Regions from separate parts of the Bacillus sp. EB106-06-01-XG163 genome, predicted to be linked through region 3. Evidence: riboswitches for the same ligand, from Rfam matches in the RefSeq annotation. Region 3 holds a riboswitch; each other region holds the start of a gene.
The links. A riboswitch is a leader RNA that binds a small molecule or an ion and turns the genes downstream of it on or off. The one in region 3 is predicted to bind thiamine pyrophosphate.

Region 1: linked by a shared signal. The riboswitch ahead of AC3WTF_RS01620 (acetylornithine deacetylase) and the one ahead of tenA (thiaminase II) in region 3 are both predicted to bind thiamine pyrophosphate.
Region 2: linked by a shared signal. The riboswitch ahead of AC3WTF_RS10240 (TIR domain-containing protein) and the one ahead of tenA (thiaminase II) in region 3 are both predicted to bind thiamine pyrophosphate.
Region 4: linked by a shared signal. The riboswitch ahead of AC3WTF_RS06005 (ECF transporter S component) and the one ahead of tenA (thiaminase II) in region 3 are both predicted to bind thiamine pyrophosphate.

What each region holds. Positions count from the first base shown of each region.
Region 1 covers NZ_JBYTDS010000001.1:409,562-413,775, forward strand. Annotated here, with positions in the region: gene pgeF (peptidoglycan editing factor PgeF) at 1-230, opposite strand, end outside; gene AC3WTF_RS01615 (YlmC/YmxH family sporulation protein) at 385-636, opposite strand; gene AC3WTF_RS01620 (acetylornithine deacetylase) at 697-1,977, opposite strand; TPP riboswitch at 2,054-2,158, opposite strand; gene AC3WTF_RS01625 (ABC transporter ATP-binding protein) at 2,163-2,960, opposite strand; gene sigG (RNA polymerase sporulation sigma factor SigG) at 3,089-3,871, opposite strand; gene sigE (RNA polymerase sporulation sigma factor SigE) at 4,012-4,214, opposite strand, start outside.
Region 2 covers NZ_JBYTDS010000007.1:49,492-53,705, reverse strand. Annotated here, with positions in the region: gene AC3WTF_RS10250 (Cfr family 23S rRNA (adenine(2503)-C(8))-methyltransferase) at 1-760, shown strand, start outside; gene AC3WTF_RS10245 (YdeH family membrane protein) at 870-1,250, shown strand; TPP riboswitch at 1,338-1,441, shown strand; gene AC3WTF_RS10240 (TIR domain-containing protein) at 1,519-1,983, shown strand; gene AC3WTF_RS10235 (thymidylate synthase) at 1,980-2,990, shown strand; gene AC3WTF_RS10230 (class I SAM-dependent methyltransferase) at 2,987-3,745, shown strand; gene thiD (bifunctional hydroxymethylpyrimidine kinase/phosphomethylpyrimidine kinase) at 3,760-4,214, shown strand, end outside.
Region 3 covers NZ_JBYTDS010000004.1:156,053-160,266, reverse strand. Annotated here, with positions in the region: gene AC3WTF_RS06740 (monovalent cation:proton antiporter family protein) at 1-1,611, shown strand, start outside; TPP riboswitch at 1,665-1,773, shown strand; gene tenA (thiaminase II) at 1,861-2,568, shown strand; gene tenI (thiazole tautomerase TenI) at 2,546-3,163, shown strand; gene thiO (glycine oxidase ThiO) at 3,147-4,214, shown strand, end outside.
Region 4 covers NZ_JBYTDS010000004.1:32,342-36,555, forward strand. Annotated here, with positions in the region: M-box (ykoK) riboswitch at 203-368, opposite strand; gene AC3WTF_RS05995 (transcriptional regulator SplA domain-containing protein) at 475-612, opposite strand; gene AC3WTF_RS06000 (glycoside hydrolase family 18 protein) at 701-1,963, opposite strand; TPP riboswitch at 2,112-2,225, shown strand; gene AC3WTF_RS06005 (ECF transporter S component) at 2,405-3,004, shown strand; gene AC3WTF_RS06010 (ABC transporter ATP-binding protein) at 2,991-4,214, shown strand, end outside.

The DNA.
Region 1 (4,214 bases), on a different contig from region 3:
AGATCAGTACCGCATAAGGACGCTATGACTTCACGGTTTGTCACAACATCATGAGCTTCGTCCCGGACGTGCAATCCGGTATTTAATGACTCATACGGAGGATTGCTGACCCCGCCGTTTTTCGTTGTGAATCCGGCGATGACCTTTGTGTTAAGCTGATTCACACAGTTCCAGTCTTCTATCATGAGTGCCGAGGGGGTGGTAAGACTAAACGGGTGATATGTATTCATGGAGATCCAACCTTTCGACAAACATTAAAAAAGCGTAATTTCCCACTCATTTTAACACAATTTTAAGCATACGTTTAGCGGCTGATTGAAAAATGAGATAAATAAATGTGCCGGAAACATTGAGATTTCCGGCTTTTTACAAGTAAAGGGAGGATTACGCTCCCCCCTTTGGTTCGTTTACACGCACTAAGATGACATCTTCCCCAATTTTAACTATATTTCGCCAAGGAATGATCATTTCCTCTTCTTTTCCGAAAAAACCGAGAACTTTTCCGCTGCCGCCTAAAATAATCGCCTGAATTTTTCCCGTTGTCACGTTAATATCAATATCACCGATGCTTCCGAGTTTTTTTCCGTTCGACACGTTTACCACATCTTTTATTTGAAATTCAGATATGCTGATCATGCGTATCACGCCCTTTGCCCGTTCTTTTTCCTATTATATGAACGGCCGGGCTGAACCTTGTCACATCGGGCAATCTTTTTTGCGGCTGCACCAGGCGAGGATAAATCTCAGCATAATTTTCGTATAGTCCATAAGCTCATCAACGGACACTTCCTCGTTTACGGAGTGGGCGTTTTTTAAATCGCCGGGACCGTATATGACGCTCGGAATCCCGGCATGATAAAGCCACCCTCCGTCAGTTACGGTTTGGGAAACATCAATGACGGGCTCCTGTTTTCTGACGGCTGAGTGTGATGCAGCCAAGACAGAAACTGCCGGATGATCCGGGTCGATTTCCAGCGCCGGGAACACCTCTCCTCTGTCTTCAATCATCGAAGATCCGCCCCATTTGAACACCGGCCTGTTTTCTTTGAGCCACAGATCACTGTCAGCGACACGATTAATATAGTCTTCGATTTCTGCGGCTGCTTGTTCGTGCGTTTCGTTCGGATAAAAGTGGACGGTGATCCATAACCGGCATTCATCGGCGACAAACGCTGCGTGTCTTCCGCCTTCAATGACGGCAGGGTTGATCGTATTGGTGCCGGGCGCAAAACCGGGATAGCTTTTCGTTACCGCCCAGTGGCGCTCCAGCTCTCCCAAGGCAGCGATGATTTTCGCCATTTTTTCGATGGCGCTCGCTCCGAATGTGCCTCCGCCCGCATGAATCATATTGCGCCTCATGCCGTCATGAAATGTTTGTTTGCTTTTCAATTCTATCCAGCCGGTGATGACACCGCCCTGCCCTTGAATATGCAGGCTGCTCGTATCCGCGACAACCGCAAAATCCGCGTGATAGCCGCGTTTGCAGCATTCCAGCGTCCCCGCCTCACCGACTTCTTCTCCGATTACAGACTGTACAATGAGGTCGCCCGGAAGCTCAATGCCGGCATCATGGATCAGCTTCAGAGAGAAGAGAACACACGCCAAACCCCCTTTCATATCAGCGGCGCCCCTTCCGATCAGCATGCCATCTTTTACGTGCGGCTGAAACGGGTCAGAGTGCCAGTCTTCGCCCCCGGCTTCTGCCACATCAATGTGTCCGTTTAAAATCAGGCTTTGATGCCTGCTTGAATCTGTCCCTTTTAAAACACCGACTACATTCGGGTCTTCCGGATACACATCCCACATATCGACCGAGCAGCCCGTTTCTTTTAAAAAGCCGGCCACCCACTTTTGGGCTTCTGCCGTATTTCTTGCTGGCGGGGCCGGAGTCGGAAAGGCTATCAATCTTTCAGCAATATGTATGAAGTCGTGCCGCCGTTTCTCCGCCTGGTGTAACAGCATATCAATCTGATGCATTGGAAATCTCCCCTTTGGCTGTATCAAAAAAACCGTTTCATTCATGAAATGAAACGGGTAAAAAACGGGTCTTCCTCCGCTTTTTTCACCGCTTCCCTCCGCCGGCATGATCCGGATCCGGTCCTTTAAGGGTTGAGACAACGTCTCTCTCAGCCGCATGGCAGCACCCCCAGGGTGAATTTATGTTATTTTACGGATGATGCCTCTTTTGCACGTGTTAAAAACGGGCGGCCATTGTTCCATAAGACATTGACAGGCATATCGAAAAACGCTGTAAGCCGCTCGTCAGAAAGCATGTCCCTGATTTTCCCGGAGGCGAACACCTCGCCCTGTTTTAAAAGCAGCGCCTGATCAAATACCGGCAGAATTTCTTCAGCGTGATGGGTGACATAAAGGATGGACGGCGCATTTTCTTTTTCGGCGATCGACGTAATCGTGTCCAGCAGCTGCTCCCTTGCCATAAAATCAAGACCCGTCACGGGTTCGTCCAAAATCAGCAGTTCCGGATCAGCCATAAGCGCCCGCGCAATCAGCGCTCTCTGTCTTTCCCCTTGTGATAATGTTTCATACCGTCTGTCGGCGTAACCGATGGCACCCAAATCCTTCAGAAGACCGATCGCTTTTTCCCTTACCTGCTCACTCGGAGTTTCGTACAGCCCGATTGAGGCGTACGCGCCGCTGAGGGCGATTTCAAAAGCGGAGTCCGCGGCATATAATTTGTGCTGAAGACCTGCCGAAACAAGGCCAATTTTCCTTCTGAGCCTGTCACCGAGCTCTGTTTTGCCGAATTGATGGCCGAGCACCTGCATCTCTCCTGAAGTGGGGAAGTAATAAGAGCATAACATATTCAGCAAAGCCGTTTTTCCGGCTCCGTTTAATCCGTACAGCACCCAATTTTCGTTTTTCTCGACGCGCCAGTTGATATCTTTCAAAATCCATTTCCCGTTTCTTTTTAATGACACACTGTCCAGCTGTAAAATCATTGCAGTTTCCCCCGTTTACTTTGTTTAAATTTTCTAAAAACTTTTACACATTAGAATACATCACTTTTTTGCAAACGTAAACCATCGCATGAAAAAAGCCTTTAAACAAGGTTTAAAGGCTTTTTCCGTTATTGATGGATATTCTTATTCATTTGTTTAATGGCTGCCTTTTCAAGCCTTGAGACCTGAGCTTGGGATATGCCGATTTCTTCAGCGACTTCCATTTGGGTTTTCCCTTGGAAAAAGCGCTTTCGCAAAATCATTTTTTCCCGTTCGTTCAGTCTTCTCATGCCTTCTTTCAGAGCCAGCTCCTCAATCCATTGTGTATCCTTATTGCGCTCATCGCTGATCTGGTCCATCACGTAAATCGGATCGCCGCCGTCATTATAAATCGGCTCAAACAGTGAAACCGGATCCTGGATGGCGTCAAGGGCAAACACAATTTCTTCATGGGGCACTTCAAGAACTTTGGCGATTTCCTCTGCTGTCGGCTCCCTGCTTGTCTCACTGATTAACCGCTCTCTTACTTGAAGCGCTTTATATGCGATATCGCGAAGCGACCTCGAGACGCGGATCGGATTGTTATCCCGCAAATATCTGCGGATTTCTCCGATGATCATCGGTACAGCGTATGTTGAAAACTTAACATTATGGCTTAGGTCAAAATTATCAATGGATTTCATTAGTCCGATGCAGCCGACCTGAAATAAGTCATCAACATACTCTCCTCTGTTGTTAAACCTCTGAATGACGCTTAAGACAAGGCGCAGATTGCCGTTTACAAGCTTTTCCCTCGCTGAATCATCGCCCTCATCCTGTAATTGCCTAAACAGCTTTCTCATCTCTTCATTCTTGAGCACCGGTAATTTGGAGGTATCCACCCCGCAAATTTCGACTTTATTTCTTGACACGTTTTTCCCTCCCACTAGGAGCTGCTGTACAACGTTAAGTATCTCCTCGGGTGGGAAAAATATGCACCGCCATTTTACAGAAATAAACATCCGGCGACGGCAATCCTTGCGGCAGTAAGGGCTGTCAGATGGAAAAAATTTTACACCATTTTGTTAAACTCTTTTCTCAGTCTTTTGATAATCCGCTTTTCGAGCCGGGAGATATAAGATTGTGAAATCCCCATCATGTCGGCTACATCTTTTTGAGTTTTTTCTTCTTCTCCGACAAGCCCGAAACGCAGTTCCATAATCTGCTTTTCTCTTTCGTTTAATTGCTCAAGCGCTTTTTTCAAAAGTTTTTTAT
Region 2 (4,214 bases), on a different contig from region 3:
CGGTTGGGAGTCATTTTGTATATCCTCGCAGTGCGGCTGTCATTTTGGCTGTAAATTTTGTGCAACAGGAGATATTGGTTTAAAACGCAATTTAACGTCAGATGAAATGACTGACCAAATTTTGTACTTTCACTTAAAAGGACATTCAATTGACAGTATTTCTTTTATGGGAATGGGAGAAGCATTAGCGAATGTACAAGTTTTTGATGCTTTACATGTGCTTACAAATCCGAAGTTGTTTGCTTTAAGCCCTCGCAGGTTATCTATTTCGACCATAGGTATTATTCCGGGCATTAAAAAAATCACTCAGGATTATCCGCAGGTCAACCTGACGTTTTCATTACATTCTCCTTTTAATGAACAGCGAAGCAAGTTAATGCCGATTAATGAACGCTACCCGTTATTGGAGGTAATGGACACATTAGATGAGCATATACGTGTGACCTCAAGAAAAGTTTATATTGCTTATATTATGCTGCCGGGAGTTAATGATTCTATTGATCATGCGAATGAAGTAGTAAATCTTTTAAGAAGCAGATATAAGAGAGGGAACTTGTTCCATGTAAACATCATTAGATATAACCCGACTGTTAGTTCACCTATGAGATTTGAAGAAGTAAATGAGAAACAAGTTGTAAACTTCTATAAAAAATTAAAGTCAGCAGGAATTAACGTGACCGTCAGAAGTCAATTTGGCATTGATATAGATGCTGCTTGCGGACAATTATATGGAAATTATCAAAAAAATAAGAACCAATAAATCAGGTGCAGAACTCGGTTTGACTTCATATTATTTCATTTGATAACATAAAATGGTTATTGTGATTGAAAAAAAGATACCCGTTTTTATAAAAAAAGGAGTCATAACGTTGCTGAAAAGGTTTTTTCTTGTTTTTCTTACACTGATAATGTCTATATTTGCTGTATTCGCGGCTGCTGAAGAGTCTCCCGGCGATCGTGTCATTTCTTTTGACGAGCCTATGATTTTATTGATCTCACTCGGAATCATCTTATGTTTGTTCATTCCTCCATTCGTCATGTCCTTTTTTGGCAGTTTGGTTGTGAGAATCATATCCGGAGTCTATCAATGTTTTATCGTCCTCACGTTTGCGGGGCTCATTCCGATTGGATTTCTGATCCCCAATGGCTTTTTGACAATTCTTGCTGCCGTACTGGGGACTTTGGTCAGTTCAGCGAGTGTTGCCGTGACCTTATTCGTTGGCAGGAAAAAAGAGGCCGGAAGGTTTTAAAACTAGTGGGTAAGCTGCAATATTGAAGGGAAAGTCATTGTTTGACTATTTATATGGAATAGCATAGAATTAAAGTAAATATTTATAAAAAGTCACTAGGGGAGCTTTAATAGCTGAGAAGAGACAATACGTCCTGACCCTTTGAACCTGATTTGGTTAATACCAGCGTAGGGAAGTGAAAAATTAGAGAGATTCTTTATCTTATCTATATTTAAGCCACTTTCCATAGAGGAAAGTGGCTTTATTTATTTTGAAAGGGTGATATGAAGTGGCGACTAAAAAAGTTTTTCTGGCAGGGCCTTTTAAAAGTTTAGTAGATGAGAAAACTGGATTGATGAGTGCGTATGAGAGGGGAAAGCTGGAATCATTAATTTCCTTTTTTGAGAATGAAGGATGGCTGGTTCATAATGCTCACAAGCGGGAAGGGTGGGGGAAAGATTTCATGACACCCCTTCAATGCACTAAAATTGATTTTGATGAAATAAGTACTTGCGACCTTTTTGCAGCATTTCCCGGATCACCCGCTTCTCCTGGAACACATATAGAAATTGGATGGGCTTCCGCCTTGAAAAAAAAGATCGTGCTATTTCTAGAAAAGGACAAGGATTATGCTTTCTTAATTCAAGGGTTACATGCAGTGGCGGATGTTGAGTACATCAGCTATAAAGATACAGATGATTTATTAGAGAACATTAAAAATACCTTTGCAGCATATAAGGCGGAATCTCAATGAGAAAGAGAACTTTTCATGAAGCATATACGGAAACGCTGTATGACATCTATCACAACCCTGAATTTTTCAATTCACCGCGCGGACAAAAAAGCAGAGAACAATTGAACTACCATCTGACTCTGGAAAATCCAATAGAACGTGTCACTTATTTATCCTCAAGAAAAACCAATATCGTGTTTAATTTTGCTGAAGTGCTATGGTATTTATCGGGGAGTAACGACTTAGATTTTATCAGTTATTACAATAAAAAAATGCCTTCATACTCAATGAATAAAAAAACATTAACAGGCACTGCGTACGGGCCTAAAATATTTGAATTCGGAAATGCAAAACTAAATCAATGGAATAGAATAAAAAATCTTTTGACACAAGAAGATATTGATTCAAAAAGGGCATTTATTCAAATATTCGATGCTTCGGAACTCTTCGTTTTAGAAAATATAGATGTTTCCTGCACAATCGGTTTGCAGTTTTTTGTGAGGGAAGGCGAATTATACATGTCTTCTGTCATGCGTGCAAATGATGCTTTTCGCGGGATGATCAGTGATCTTTTCTCATTTACCTTCATGCAGGAATTAATGGCCAGAGAACTGCGTGTAGAAGTCGGAGAATATTTTCATAATGCGGGATCAATCCATATTTATGATTCAGATCATGAATGGGCGAAAACGGTGCTTGAAGAAGCTGAAAATCACCATGATATTCCGGAATTTGAATTTCCGAAAATGCCTGAGGGAAATAACTGGCCGTCCATTGAAACAGTCTTAAAGTACGAAGAATTACTTAGGAAAGATCAAATTTCTATGACTAAAAACGATATTGAAATGCTTGATTTACCTGATTACTGGAAACAGATTCTTTTCCTTTTCAGTATATACCAGCATATTGCATATAAACGGGATATGGATCATTCTCTATTTCAAAGTTTACTTCCTATATATCAATTTTTCGTCAGGAATAAGTGGTTTCATTATTTCTCAACTGAGCAAAAGGAGGAAATTCAATGAAAACTTCATGGAAAGAAGACAGTGTTGCTGGTAAATTCGATGCTTATAATGACGTTTTAGAACAAACGTTAGGTTTTGAGTTTGTTTTTCGTACTTTTGATAAAGCGGAGATTAAAAAGGTGCTCGATTTCGGATGCGGTCCAGGAAAGGTAGCTTATAGGCTGGCTGACAGAATAGGCTGCAATGTGATCGCAGTCGATGAATCAAGGAAGATGTTAGATATAGCAAAGGCAAAAAGACAACATCCTCATGTGGACTATCATTTAATTGAACACGATAATCTTTCCTTCTTACCAGATCACTCAGTTGATGCTGCAATGGCCTGTTATGTTTTTATTAATACGGATAGTGACCAGCGTATCAAAGGTATCATAGATGAAATTTTTCGTGTGTTAAAACCAGGAGCTTCATTTGTCATACTCGATACGAATCCTGATTCAACCGGAATTGAATTTTCAACCTTCCGCAATGGAATACCGGGGAAAGAATATTCTTACGGAGAAGAAAGAAATGAATGGCTCCATGTTCCCGGACAAGCAGATTTAATTTTAAATGATTTTCATTGGCCGAAGTCAATGTATTATAAACTATTAACTCATGCAGGTTTTGAAAATGTAACTTTATCAGAACCAACGTTAAACGATATTGACCAAGAGCATGTAAAAGCCATAGAGAAAGAGTTTCAATTTAATAATTGGAAATGTGAAAAGGAATATCCGCCTTTTGTCATTTTTAAAGCAGTGAAACCTGCCTGAAGGAGGAGTGTAAGTTGACGGATATTTATAAAGCGCTTTCGATTGCTGGGACTGATCCTTCCGGAGGGGCGGGAATTCACGCGGATTTAAAAACATTTCAGGAACAAAAGGTATATGGAATGGCAGTTATTACATCAGTTGTTGCACAAAATACACTTGGTGTGAAAAGTTTTGAGGAGATGTCTCTTCAGAATATATCTCAGCAAATAGACTGTGTCATGGATGATATAAAACCGGATGCTGTCAAAACCGGTATGCTTGCAAGTATAGGAATTATTGAATTGCTGGCAGAAAAGTTAAAAGACGCAAATATTCAATCGTATGTGATGGATCCGGTTATGATTGCTAAAAGCGGACATCATCTGCTCCATAAGGACGCCATTGATTATTTGAAGAAATTATTAATACCCCAAACAACTGTTATTACACCGAACATTCCGGAAGCGGAAGTAATCATCGGCAAATCAAT
Region 3 (4,214 bases):
TTTTCTTCATTTGAGAAAGGGAAGAAAAAACAATTCCTTCCGAACGGCAAGGAAGCGCCCAACACGTTTTCTGCCGCACTGATTATCTTTTTCGGCATCTTTATTTTATCATTGCTGCTGTCCTATGCCTTTGTATTAGCCGGTTTTATTCAAAACGCATTTTTAATGACGCTTATTATTTCGACGATATCACTCGGTGTGGTGGTCCCGACTTTAAAGGAAGAACGGATCATGAACTCCAATATCGGCCAGATCATCCTGCTTGTCGCCGTTATCGCGGACTTGGCTACGATGATTCTGCTCGCTTTCTTCTCTTCTCTTTACGGAGAAGACAGCGGAAATATGTGGCTTCTGTTGATCCTTTTTGCCGCGGGGGTCGTGCTGTATTTCTTCGGCAGGATCTTTAAACACCGTTCATTTGTGCAGTCGATGTCTAAAGGCACCGTGCAGATCGGCACGAGAGCCATTTTCACACTGATTATCGTGCTTGTCGCTTTATCGGAATCTCTCGGGGCGGAAAATATTCTCGGCGCGTTTTTGGCAGGCGTTCTGGTATCGCTTCTGTCTCCGAATAAAGAAATGGTGGAACAGCTGGATTCCTTCGGCTACGGGTTTTTAATTCCGATCTTTTTCGTCATGGTCGGGGTGAAATTGGATATTTGGACACTCTTCCAAGACCCGAAAACATTAACGATGATTCCGCTGCTTCTGCTTGCGCTGTTTATCAGCAAGATGTTCCCGGTGTTTTATTTAAAGAAATGGTATGACAATAGAACCGTGTTTGCTTCGGGCTTTTTGCTGACGTCCACGCTGTCGCTTGTTATCGCGGCGGCTACGATCGGAGAAAGGCTCCACATTATCAGCGCCAATATGTCCGGCGCGCTGACTTTAGTTGCGGTTATTGCCAGCATCATCACGCCGATCGGCTTTAAGAAATTATACAAACGGCAAAGTGCGCCGCAGGAAAAAAAGCGCATTACATTTATCGGCGCCAACCAAATGACACTTCCGGTTACGCTGGAATTGCCCGATGAGGAATATGAAGTACGGGTCGTCCATGTGTATCAGGAAAATGCCGGGGAAACGCTTGCGGAATCCGTTTTTTCGGTTGACACGATTTCTGATTACGAGCCCGGCACGCTTGAGTCGCACGGTATTTTCAAAACGGATATTCTTGTCGTGGCGACGGGAAATGAAGATGTGAACGCTGAAATCGCCTTAATAGCGAAAGAGAAAGGGACTGAGCGTATCATCGCAAGCGTCGGCTCGGTTGAGCATGAAACAAAACTGAAAGAAGAGGGCATCAGTATTTTTTCTATCCTTCTGTCTACAAAGACGCTCTTGCGCGCATTAATTGAGGCGCCGGGCGTGATGAGCCTCCTGACGAATGAGGAGTCTTCGTTATATCAGATCAATCTGGAAAACCCGGCGTATAACGGCATCATTCTGCGGGAATTTCCGCTGATGGGCGATGTCATTTTCGTCCGGATTTTCAGAGGTGTGGACAGCATCGTTCCGCACGGAGACACGAGGCTGAAAACAGGAGACCGTCTCATCGTCACGGGCTCGCGCAACTACGTGTCGGAACTGAGAAAAATCCTTGAAGCTTGACCAAATTGCAATTCGTGATAATATAGAAGGCATAACAAATAAATCATTAATCGTATGACCACTAGGGGTGTCCTTCATAAGGGCTGAGATAAAAGTGAGACTTTTAGACCCTCATAACTTGAACAGGTTCAGACCTGCGTAGGGAAGTGGAGCGGTATTTTTTTGGGGTTCCTTTTATCCATTTAAATTCCAAACCACTTTTCCGATGCGGGAAAGTGGTTTTTTTATTTTATCAGGGGGGAAGACATGATGACATTTTCTGAAGAATGCAGACTGGCGGCTGCCGAATGGTGGGACGGAAGTTTTGTTCATCCGTTTGTAACGGGAATCGGTGACGGAAGCCTGCCGATAGACCGTTTCAGCTATTACGTGCTGCAAGATTCCTACTATTTGACGCATTTTGCAAAAGTTCAGGCGTTCGGCGCCGCATATGCCGAAGACTTGTTTACGACGGGCAGGATGGCGGGCCACGCTCAAGGGACATATGAAGCGGAAATGGCGCTGCACCGCGAGTTTACGGAGCTTTTAGGGATTACGGAAGAAGAGCGTGCGGCATTTAAACCGGCACCGACCGCCTATTCTTATACGTCTCATATGTACAGATCGGTGATGAGCGGCAATTTTGGAGAAATATTAGCTGCGCTTCTGCCCTGTTATTGGCTTTATTATGAAGTCGGCGAACACTTAAAGGAGTGCAAACCGGAGCATCCGATTTATGAAAAATGGATCGGTACATACGGCGGAGACTGGTTCAGACAGCAAGTCGAAGAACAGATCAGCCGTTTTGACGAGATTGCTGAAAACAGCACAGAGGACATCCGCGCGAAAATGAAAGAGAATTTTGTGATTTCAAGCTATTATGAATATCAATTTTGGGGAATGGCCTATCAAAAAGAAGGCTGGTCCGAGAAGGGCGGAAAAGAGGTGGAATCTTTTGGAGCTGCACGCGGTAACTGATAATCGCAAACCCGTTGCCGAGCTGGCCGAGGATATTCTTTCGATTCAGCGCGAAGTAAGCTTTATCCATATCCGTGAGCGGGATAAAACAGCGGGAGAAATCATGCAGCTTTTGACCCTTTTGAAAAAGGGCGGTGCGGATAAGGACAAATTGATCATCAATGACAGGGCGGATATCGCGCTTTTTGCCAATATACACCGTGTTCAGCTTCCGTCCCGCAGCTTTTCCGTAAAGCAGGTGCGAAGCAGATTTCCCCATCTTCATATCGGACGTTCGGTTCATTCGCTGAAAGAAGCCATCCAAGCTGAAAAGGAAGATGCGGATTATGTGGTGTTCGGCCATGTATTTGAAACCGAATGTAAACAAGGACTTGAAGCAAGAGGCATCAGCCTGCTTTCAGAGATCAAACGCACGCTTTCCATCCCCGTCATCGCAATCGGCGGAATGACACTGCAGACGATCGGACACACAAAGCAGGCGAAACCGGACGGAATTGCCGTCATGTCAGGTATTTTCTCAGCTGAAAATCCTGAGGAGGCGGCAAAGCGGTATGCACGCGCGGTAAGGGAGGCCGATTATGAAGAAGCACTATGATACGGCGGTGATCGGCGGCGGAATTATCGGGTGCGCCATTTCTTATGAGCTGGCGAAGACGCAGCAGAACGTTGTCTTGTTTGAAGCCGGAGAAGTCGGCCGAAAAACGACAAGCGCTGCCGCGGGAATGCTGGGCGCTCATGCGGAATGTGAAAACCGGGATGCGTTTTTTGATTTTGCCATGCACAGTCAAAGGCTGTATGAAGCGGCGGGGCAAGAGCTTGAGGAAGCTTGCGGCATTGACATCAGGCGCCATAACGGCGGAATGCTTAAACTGGCGTATACCGAAGAAGATATCGCCCGTCTGCGGAAGATGGATGATCTGCCTTCCGTCACCTGGCTTTCAGCGGAAGATGCCCTTGAAAAAGAGCCTTACGCTTCAAAAGACATTCTCGGCGCAAGTTTTATAAAAGACGATGTCCATGTCGAACCGTACTATGTCTGCAAAGCGTATGCAAAAGGAGCGCGGCGCTATGGCGCTGATATATATGAGCATACACAAGTCACCTCCGTAAAACGGGTGAACGGAGAATATTGCATCACAACATCCGGCGGGGATGTCTATGCTGACAAAGTCGCAGTTGCAAGCGGTGTATGGAGCGGCCGGTTTTTCAGCCAGCTCGGCTTGGGACAGCCTTTTTTTCCTGTGAAAGGAGAATGCCTTTCCGTGTGGAATGACGATATCCCGCTGACCAAAACCCTTTACCATGATCATTGTTATGTCGTCCCGAGAAAAAGCGGCCGGCTTGTCATCGGCGCCACGATGAAACAGGACGACTGGAGCGATACGCCTGACATCGGAGGAATTGAGGCCGTCATTGCAAAAGCGAAAACCATGCTTCCCGCCATCGAACATATGAAAATAGACCGGTTTTGGGCGGGGCTCAGGCCGGGAACAAGAGACGGAAAGCCGTTTATCGGGCGGCATCCTGAAGACAGCGGCATCATCTTCGCCGCCGGCCATTTTCGGAACGGCATCCTGTTGGCGCCGGCAACGGCTGAAATGGTGCGGGATATGATCATGGAAAGACAGATTAAACAGGAATGGGAA
Region 4 (4,214 bases), 120 kb from region 3:
GTCCGTCAAGGGAAGTGCGGCGGTTTGTCTCCTCATCATGTCGTCACTGGTTATCTGGCTGTATATGGGTACTTCTTCTGACATACTCGAATGGGGAGAATCCATACTCCGCACCTCCTTATCATGCTCAGTCGTGTACGTTTTGAGGCATAAAAAAAACCTTCTGATATGAAGGCGAAAACAAGCACGGCAAATAAACGTGCGGGGCCTCCAATCGTAGAGCTTTAGCACTGTATGGCATAGGACAGCCATCCAGCTGCGTTAAGAATCACCTTATGTCGATGATTCCTGTTGACCCATTGGCGTCTTTGGACATTTTTGGGCAGCAGCGTATCTCCATACAGGAGCCTCACCTAACGAAGTTCTTATTTGAATTGACACACTGAGATTACAGAAAAAAAAGGAATGTGTCAACCTTAAATTTGTGATTTCAGCACATACCTATAAAATAAACGGAATAAAGGCATAAAGCCCTTATTCCGGCAAATCGCTTTCATCCTCTTCTGAAAGGAAATGATAGGATTCATGCAGCATGAGCGCGTACTCCCCTTCTTTTGTCGGATGCGGTACATACTCAGCCTCGTTGATATACTGCTCTTCCCTTTTCTTCATATGACAGACCTCCTGTTCAATTTTAGATTGTCCAAAAGAAGACCCGTTATCATAGGAAAAAAAATTACTTGCGTAGCGGGACATGCAGCTATATTTTTCGGATCGTGAAAAAGTTCCTAAGCAGCCACGGGCCCGGTTTGAAACCGAGCGTTAATTGCCACGCGCCGATCGCCTGCAGTCCGAACTCCCGGACGAGAACCATTTTTTCACTCATGCTCCGCACATCCTCAAACCACACTTCATGCGTTCTTCCATTTTCATCAGTATACCGGAAGTAAGGGGAACGCTCCTGCTGGGAATAACGGATCACTGATTGGTGCTTCATGGCCGTTTCCATGGCGCGCTGATTGGAGATGGCGGATCCGATCGTTCCGGGACGGTACGGAATCACCCAATCATACCCGTATAGCGGAACACCGAGAATCACTTTTCTTCTCGGCACCCTGCTGATGGCAAAATTGATCGTTTGCCTGACCTCTGTCAAAGGCGCCACGGGTCCCGGCTCACTGCCGGCGTGGTGCCAGTCGTACGCCATAATGAACATATAATCGACCACGGCTCCGATTCCGCCGTAATCATATCCCCTCAGCCACGGCACTGCATCACTTGTTTTCGCCGGAACCGATATCGTTAACGCGAGCTGATGCTCTGAAAGCCGGGTTTTTAACTGCCGGAGAAATCCTGTGAAGAGGTCCCTGTCAGCTTCTCTGACCCGTTCAAAATCAATATTTACACCGCCGTATCCCTTTCTTACGGTTAAGGAGACGATATTGTTGACGAGATTCGTTCTTGCCGTCGGATTTTGCAGCACTTGATGGGCTAATTCCGGACTGAATCCCCCTTCTGTCAGATTCGTAATGACGGCAAGCGGACGCACTCTGTTCTGCCATGTGGTTTCTATTGCGGTTCTGTCGTTTAAATCGTTAATGATATCTCCATTCGGGCCAAAATGATATTCAAACAAAGAAATCGCCGAAGAATACGGCGCAAAATCATTAATTAGCTCTCTATCCGCTTCAGGCGTCCGAATGACATAAAATTGCAGGGTTCCCGCAAGATAGTTAGAGATATCAGGAATCTTCACTTTCATACCCGCCCGCAGCCGGTTCGGCGGAATATCCGGGTTTGCCTGCATCAGCTGCATCTGCGGCACATAAGCCTTACCTGCGATAACGGCATACGTATCATTCGGCTGAACCGTATATTCATTAAGAGGGATTAAAAGCGCCTGCCCCGGAACGATATTCGTTTCCTCAAGCCCGTTGACGCTTCTGATGCTGTCAACAGGGTATCCGTACTTTCTGCTGATGGAAAATAACGAGTCACCAGACTGCACTGTATGAACAAACATAGATGTCCTCCGTTTCCTTTTGATCAAAAGGGCTCTACTTATCTTTATGAATGATCATCCGGTCCGATTCCAAACTCTGTTTGAAGAAAGGCTGTTTACAAATCAGACATGATCAACTATGATGATGTCATCATAAAAAACTGTATAGGAAACGCACTAGGGGTGCTGTTATCGGCTGAGATAAAACATGCGGCAGGCGTGTTTTGATCCCTTATAACCCGATCTGGATAATACCAGCGTGGGGAAGTGCAGATTGACCGGAGCGCAGGGTTTTTCCCCATGCGTTTTCGTTCTGCTGCTGCATATTCCCTCGGATATGCAGTTTTTTATTTTTCATTAAAAAACGGGGGAGGACACCGCAATATGAAACTGAATATGAACCGCCTGTAAAATCATCTCTTTCATACATACGACTATCCGATAAGAAAGCAGGAGATCACAATGAAAAATTGGAAAATGAGAGAAATTGTCGTCATGTCCGTCATCAGTGTTGTATTTGCTGTCATTTATTTAGTATCAACTCATGCAAGCAATATAGCGGCAGGGTTTTTCGGCCGGATGAGCTATGAACCGATTTACGGTATCTGGTTTATCGTCTCGGTAATTGCCGCGTACATTATTCAAAAACCGGGAGCGGCTCTCGTTTCTGAAATCATCGCCGCTTTTGTGGAGTGCTTACTCGGAAATCCGTCAGGACCGATGGTGATTCTGATCGGGATCGCACAGGGAATCGGTGCGGAAGCGGTCTTTTTTGCGACACGCTGGCGGGTGTATACCCTGCCCGTGCTTCTTTTATCCGGTATGGGGTCTTCTGTGACGAGCTTCATTTATGACTTGTTCGTTTCCGGATACTCTGTTTTGAATCCGGGTTTATTAGCCGTCATGCTTCTCATCCGTCTGATCTCAGGTGCGCTTCTTGCCGGCCTTCTCGGCAAAGCAATCAGTGATGCGCTGGCTTACACAGGGGTGCTGAACGGCATGGCGCTCGGAAAACAATTCAAGAAGAAAAAGAAACAGGTGAACCAAGATGCAGGCATCTGAGCCCCTTCTATCGGCCGGCCGTCTTACCTTTTCTTATGATCAGGATGAAAAGCCGATTCTTCAAAACGTGTCCTTTCAGCTCCGGAAAGGAGAGCGGGCTTTATTGCTCGGGCCGAGCGGATGCGGCAAAAGCTCGCTCGCTCTCTGTTTAAACGGTCTGTACCCGGAAGCATGCGATGGGGTTCAATCGGGAACCGTTTCTTTATACGGAACACCTCTTTCACATCTGACAGAACCCGCCGCCAGATCCATCGGCGTCGTGTTTCAAGATCCGGACCAGCAGTTTTGCATGCTGACGGTTGAAGATGAAATCGCCTTCGGCCTGGAAAATTTGCAATATACAAAAGAAGATATGGACGCAATCATCGATGACGTTTTGGCAAAATTAGAGATCACTCATTTGAAAACGCGAACGATCGCTTCGCTGTCAGGCGGTTCAAAACAAAAAGTGGCGCTTGCCTGTATCATTGCGATGGAACCGGAACTCATTATTTTGGACGAACCGACGGCACAGCTTGATCCATATTCCGCACGTGAATTGGCGCGGCTGATCAAAGATCTTCAAGCAAAAAAAGGCTTCGGCCTTCTCGTTATCGAACATCAGCTTGATCATTGGGCGCCGTGGATGGACAGGACGATTGTCCTTGACGAAACGGGTCAGAAGGTGATGGACGGAGAGACGGACGTTATCTTTGAAACAAAGATTGAAGAGCTGATGCAGCTCGGCATTCCGATTCCGCGTGTGATCTCATTGCAGGAGCACGTCAGCATTCCTTTTACATTGTGTAAAGAAAAGCTGTTTCAAGAATCTGTACCGTCTCTGCCCGAACCCCGGCCCGCCGCGCTTTCGGCAGAAGACGCGCTGAGCGTTCACGAGCTGTCATTCTCAAGAGGGGCAGACGTCATTTTTCAGGATGTGAGCTTTTCCGTAAAAAAAGGTTCAATCACCGCGATTGCCGGCCCTAACGGAACAGGAAAAACAACGCTTCTTTCTGCCGCGGCCAAGCTCATCCGTCCGCTGGGCGGAGACATCAAAATAGACGGCAGACCGATTGATTCCTATTCTGAAAAAGAGCTGCGGCGGCTGATCGGATATGTTTTCCAAAATCCTGAACACCAATTTGTCACAGATTCCGTCATTCAAGAGCTGATGTTCGGTTTTGAAAGCAGCAGAGCCGCAAAGGAGAAAGCTCTTCAGCTGTTAACCCGA